3 regions of the Colwellia sp. BRX8-7 genome follow, and region 1 is predicted to be linked to each of the others. Evidence: predicted binding sites of a transcription regulator. Region 1 holds the regulator's gene; each other region holds the start of a gene.

Evidence for each region. The regulator LexA, encoded in region 1, represses DNA repair genes until DNA is damaged. The targets are predictions, from matches to a motif close to TACTGTATNNNNATACAGTA.
Region 2: a site for LexA is predicted at 917-936, ahead of H4J57_RS10805 (LexA family transcriptional regulator). Genes of this name have one in related genera too.
Region 3: a site for LexA is predicted at 1,299-1,318, ahead of recA (recombinase RecA). Genes of this name have one in related genera too.

The regions. Positions count from the first base shown of each region.
Region 1 covers NZ_JACGVP010000004.1:120,964-123,175, reverse strand. The annotation lists gene coxB (cytochrome c oxidase subunit II) at 1-84, opposite strand, end outside; gene lexA (transcriptional repressor LexA) at 650-1,285, opposite strand; gene H4J57_RS05370 (alpha/beta fold hydrolase) at 1,362-2,180, opposite strand.
Region 2 covers NZ_JACGVP010000009.1:153,997-156,208, reverse strand. The annotation lists gene H4J57_RS10810 (Y-family DNA polymerase) at 1-503, opposite strand, end outside; gene H4J57_RS10805 (LexA family transcriptional regulator) at 491-904, opposite strand; gene H4J57_RS10800 (PolC-type DNA polymerase III) at 1,056-1,670, shown strand; gene H4J57_RS10795 (endonuclease/exonuclease/phosphatase family protein) at 1,837-2,212, shown strand, end outside.
Region 3 covers NZ_JACGVP010000001.1:35,874-38,085, reverse strand. The annotation lists gene mutS (DNA mismatch repair protein MutS) at 1-1,028, opposite strand, end outside; gene recA (recombinase RecA) at 1,366-2,212, shown strand, end outside.

The sequences.
Region 1 (2,212 bases):
GGTCAGATTTAATTGCATATCTGCCCAAGCTGAACTGGAAAGAACACTCCCCAACAACAGCCAACCTAGGTTACGTCTTTTCACACGACATCTCCTTCACCCTATAAAAGTTTAAAACTTGATACCTAGGACAAAACACATCCTTTAGTACGGATTTTTATTATTTTCTTAGCGATTTTGTTATCAACCAGTTAGCGTCGACAACATCGCCTTATATTTATATTTGTACACATTCCAAACTAGAATTACTTAAAAGTTGATCTGGGTCAATTTAAAAATCGAGCTATTTTAAAATAAAAACCAATAAAAACAATAGAGTATCAACTCTAATACAAGCAAAGGCCTAATAACAAAGGGCTGTAGCCGTAGTATTAAAAATAAACAGCTGAGTATAAATACGCGTATTGCAAAAATCGATCTTGGTTGTTTTTTAATCAGAGAAAGATAAAGTTGTTTGAAGGGGCTTTAGAATGAAAATTATTCTTAGTAAAGAGAAAGGTTTGCATGAAAAGAATACGAAAGGTTAGAAAAGCAAACTTTAGCCTATTTTATACACTAAAGTTTGCGGAGCAGTTTGACGTAATTAATACTATATTTGTTAGATAAATTGATTTAGTTACCACCAAGTTTATTGGATAGGTTAACTTAATTACATCCAGTCTGCCGAGCGAATAACGCCAACTGCCAACCCTTCAATATTAAACTCTTGATCAGACAAATCGACTTTTATAGGAGAGAAGTCATCATTTTCAGCATGTAAGTAAACGATGTTACCTTCTCGTTTATAACGTTTAACCGTAACATTTTCTTCGACACGAGCAACAATTACTTGGCCATTCTGTACATCGGTCGTTTGATGAACCGCTAACAAGTCACCATCAAGTATGCCGATATTTTTCATGCTTTCGCCATTAACTCTCAATAAGTAATCAGCAGCTGGGTGGAACAAATTACCATCAACTTTGTAATGATCTTCAACATGCTCTGCAGCTAAAATAGGTTCACCTGCAGCCACTCTGCCGATTAAAGGTAAACCGGCTTCTTCCATTAACTTCTCAGTCAAACGAATGCCGCGAGAAGTACCTGGCAACATTTCTATATAGCCTTTTTTAGCCAAAGCTTTTAAATGTTCCTCTGCTGCATTTGCTGATTTAAAGCCAAAAAACTTGGCTATTTCAGCACGCGTTGGTGGCATGCCCGTATCGCTTATTTTATCTTTGATCAGATCAAAAACTTGTTGTTGTCGGTTCGTTAGAGGGCGTAATTCGCTGATTTCATTTAGCATAGGGAGCCTGTAAATTTACACAGTTGTTACTGTGAGTATATACAGGTCGTTAGTAAAGGCAAGTTTTCTAGCCAAATTATTTTTGAAAACTCCCTGATTTTAAATAATGGATAACTTGTTCGATAACTTTTTCGTTTTTCATCATAAATGGATGGGTCGTTTCCATTTCAATGTGATCATTCATACCATCAAGTTTGGTACTAGCAACCGAAACTTTACCATCATCTTTATCAGGAATAAGTGTTGATAATATCCAATTAATACTTTGATTACCGGCAATAACACCCAAATCAAAATTAGCATTGCCAAGGTTACTAGGGACACTGAATTCGCCGGTACCTAATTGCATACCCGCATCACCATTGATGAAACTAAAACCAGGTGTATTTTTTAGTTTATCAACAACTTCACTGCCTTTGTTTGGTGGACCTAGCATCACGACTTTATGTAAATTAGGTATTTTATGCATACTTAAATATTGGCGAACTAATATACCGCCCATTGAATGGGTAACAAAGTTAACTTGGCGATTTTCACAAATTAATAGCGCTTTAGAAATAACTTTTTCAGCCAACTCTTCTATCGAATAATCTCTAGAAGGGTAGTTGATATTTATCACAAAATATCCTTCTGCTAACAATCGTTTTTCAATAGCTTTCATGGAGTTAGCCGAACGTGCAAGCCCATGCAGTAAAATTACACATTCACCATTAGCTAAAGAATCTGCTGGCTCTTCAAAAGAAGCTTGAATTTTATAGCCACGTTCAACCGAAGTATCTAAGCTTTCTTGTTCAATCATATTTTTTAAACGAGTTTCTGCATCAGTAATTTTTTTACTAAATTGTTCTTTAAGTAGCGCTAGGTCTGACTTAAGTGCTGCAATTTTTTCATTCATAGCTGCGCTCCATCATTTTTTATGTTGAACGT
Region 2 (2,212 bases), on a different contig from region 1:
TTATCAATAATGGCAACACCCTGGTAACCGTCAAGTTTTTTAGCTGCATGATTTGCTGCTTTAGCTAAGGTTGATGTTGTGCCAAAGCCAACTCCCACCGGTAACCGGGTTTCTTTCCAAATAGCACGTCTTATTTCATGGCCGTATTGGTGCCAATCTTTAATAACGCCACTATAGTTTTTAAAATGTAAAAATGACTCATCAATTGAGTAAATATATTGGTCATCACAATACCTAGCAATAACATTCATCATTCTTTCACTTAAGTCAGCATATAGCTCGTAGTTGGAAGAGCGTACCACTACACCATGCTTATGTAGTAAGTCCTTTATCTGAAAATAGGGGGTGAATTTTGGAATACCCAGCCGTCGAGCAATAGGACAAACAGCACAAATGCAGCCGTCGTTATTCGTTAAAACAACAACGGGCTTGTTTCTTATGCTCGGGTCGAAGACTTTTTCTGCGCTGGCATAAAAAGATACTGCATCAACTAATGCATACATGCGGTTAATTCAGGAGCTTGATGATGGAGTCGAATAGAGCGAGTAACAATACCTTCTAATTGAAAGTCGTCTTCGGGCTTGATGCTAACTGGCGCAAAATCTTTAGACGCTGATAACAGCCGAGCTTGCTTTTTATCAATCAACTTACAGACAAAGCAGCCATTGTAATTTGCCACGATGACATCACCATTTCTGGCGGTGAGTGAGCGATCAACGATAAGTAAATCACCATCAAAAATGCCCACACCCTGCATGGACTCACCAGATGCTTGGCCAATAAATGTGGCATTAGGATGCCTAATAAGAAGTTTATCTAATGATAACCCCAGTTCTTTATATTCGGCTGCGGGTGATTCAAACCCTGAAATACCTGCTTCAATGTAAATAGGAATAACTTTCATTACTTAAATCTCACCTGTGTTTTTATACAGTATAGTTTCTAAGTTGATTATTGAACAGAATAATTTAACATTGCTTACGAGTAATGATTACTTTCATTTTGAAATATAGCCGTTAAAATCAGCGCTGCATAAATTTATAGGGTTAACTTAGATGCATGAAAATGCCAATTCGTTAGTGGTACTTGATTTTGAAACCACAGGACTATCACCCAATCAAGGTGATAGAGCGATAGAGATAGGTGCGGTTAGAATTGTAGACGGTAAGGTTACCGATAAATTTCAATCATTAATGAATCCTGGTTTTAGGATCAGTGGTTTTATTGAGCAATACACCGGAATATCTAATCAGATGCTTGCTAAGGTCGGCTCTTGTGGTGAAGTGATGGCACAATTTGCCGATTTTCTGGGTGACGATAATTTACTTGCCCATAATGCTTCCTTTGATCAAAAATTCTTGGACGCTGAGCTTAATAACATTAATCGAAAATACTTTGGGCAATTTATTTGTTCGTTACTTGTCTCTCGCAGAATCAATATAGACGCACCTAATCATAAATTAGGTACGCTTATTCGTTATAAAAATATTCCATCAGATGGGGCTTTTCATCGGGCGTTATTTGATGCTGAGATGACGGCAAAATTGTGGTTGTTGATGCTTGATGATATTGAAGAAAAAATTAACCACGAGTTTGTACCTTTTGCATTAATACAGAAGTTATCAAAGACAGCAAAAAGTGACGTAAGTAAGCTGTTAACTAAATGGTAATTTATCTTGTTGGTTTTTAATTTTTTATCTCAGGTATACTCACAGTTCAACGTTTATTAGAGTTAACATTATCGACTATCCAGATAAAAAAGCCCCAGAAGAAATAGATCCCATACTGCCTTCTATAGCTGTATCAAATTTACAGCTTAAAATAGCTACTTTTAATTTGTTTAATTATCTTGAGCCGCCCAATGCTTTCTATGAATTTGAACGAATTTATAGTGCTGAGCAGTGGCGTAAAAAGCAACATTGGATTGCTGAATATTTACGTGAATATCAACCTGATATTATTGGCTTCCAAGAAGTCTTTAGTCCTGAGTCTCTAGAGCAATTAGTTGCAGAGCAGGGCTATTGTTATTTTGCCGTGGTTGATGAACCACAAGTGATAGATGATTTTATTTATAAACGTCCTGTTGTTGCCATAGCATCTCGTTACCCTATTGTTGAAGTTACTGCGGTAAAAGCAAACACTGAACTTGCACTATCATTAGGTTTAACTGATAAATTCTCTTTTAGCCGAAAAGTGTTAAGGGCAACAGTTG
Region 3 (2,212 bases), on a different contig from region 1:
GTCGTTAAATCTTGTGACAATAGTTCACTAATTGCATTTTGACGTGCAGTTAATATGTTTAAATCACGTAAAGGAAAATGTAACCAACGTTTTAGTAATCTAGAACCCATTGGTGTCGCTGACTTGTCTAATACCGATGCTAGGGTATTTTCAAATCCACCTTGTAAGTTTTGCGTGAGTTCTAAATTACGACGAGTTGCCGCATCTAAAATGACACCAGAAGCAGAAGACTCACAAATAATGGCTCGAATGTGAGGAAGCGCACTGCGTTGACATTCTTTTACATATTGAAATAAACAACCAGCGGCCATTAAGCCTAATGATTTATCACCAACACCAAAGCCAGAAAGTTCTTTAGTGCCAAATTGTGTATTTAGTAAATTAGTAGCTGTGTCTAAATCAAACTCCCATTCAGGTCTTCTTCTTAATCCTTGATAGCCTTTTAGTAACTCTGGCACTGAGAACGATTCACTGTAGAGTAATTCAGCAGGAGATAAACGCTGTAGTTCAGCTTGTAACTGTTCAATGGTATTTGGCTCAGTCAGTACAAAGCGACCACTGGTCATATCAAGATAAGACAGCCCAAAGCGTTGCGATGACTTATTATTGCCTTCACTTACCGCAACAATTAGGTTGTCATGTTTATCAAGTAATAATGCTTCATCACTCACCGTACCTGGGGTAATAACTCTAACAACTTTACGTTCAACAGGGCCTTTGCTGGTTGCTGGGTCACCAATTTGTTCACAAATGGCAACAGATTCACCCAGTTGTACTAATTTTGCTAGATAATTTTCCACCGCATGATAGGGAACGCCCGCCATAGGTATTGCATTGCCACCTGTCTTGCCGCGAGCGGTTAATGAAATATCGAGCAAATCAGATGCTTTTTTCGCATCATCAAAAAATAACTCGTAAAAGTCACCCATGCGATAAAAAATTAAAATATGAGGGAACTCAGCTTTAATGGTTAAGTACTGGCGCATCATAGGGGTGTGTGAGGATAAGTCTAAGTTTGCTGTCGTCATTTCTATGCGGTAACTCATAAGTTCAATTAAAGAGTAAGGTGGCAATTATGTCATAACTGGCAAATTTAGACTCTATTTATTTAACTAAAGTTTTTACTGAATACGATAATGTTTATGCAATTATTTTACAGCAATAATATAAATAGTAACTTTTTGTCGGGTAATGGCTAAAAGTTACTGTTGCTGTTTATTCTCAATTTTATCAGTAACTTAAAAGTCACCTTGTTTTGTTTTTGATAATACAATTAAAATAGTTGTAAAAAAGCTTGATACTGTACGGTCATACAGTATACTTGCTTCATCAAAACGAAATCTTAGCAACATCGGCGGAACAAACATGAAAGATGATAAAGAAAAAGCATTAGCAGCAGCATTAAGTCAAATTGAAAGACAATTTGGTAAAGGCTCAATTATGAAGCTTGGTGATAATAACACCATGGATGTTGAAACCATTTCTACAGGTTCATTGGCGCTTGATGTTGCACTCGGTGCGGGTGGTTTGCCACTTGGGCGTGTTGTTGAAATTTATGGTCCTGAATCAAGTGGTAAAACAACGTTAACGCTTGAAGTTATTGCTGAAGCTCAGCGTAACGGTAAAGTTTGTGCCTTTGTTGATGCTGAGCATGCACTTGACCCTATTTATGCTGAAAAGTTAGGTGTTAACATCAACGAATTACTTGTTTCTCAGCCTGATACCGGTGAGCAAGCATTGGAAATTTGTGACATGCTAACGCGTTCAGGTGCTATAGACGTTATTGTTGTCGATTCTGTTGCTGCCCTTACACCAAAAGCAGAAATTGAAGGCGATATGGGTGACTCTCATATGGGATTACAAGCCCGTATGCTTTCACAAGCAATGCGTAAGTTGACAGGTAACTTGAAAAAATCAAATACCATGATTATTTTCATTAACCAAATTCGTATGAAAATTGGTGTAATGTTTGGTAGCCCTGAAACCACAACTGGTGGTAATGCACTTAAGTTTTATGCTTCTGTTCGTTTAGATATTCGACGTATCGGTGCTGTAAAAGCAGGCGACGAAATTATTGGTAACGAAACTCGCGTAAAAGTGGTTAAAAACAAAATAGCGCCTCCTTTTAAACAAGCAGAATTTCAGATTTTATATGGCGAAGGTATTAACAGCTTAGGTGAATTAATTGATTTAGGTGTTTTGCATAACATGG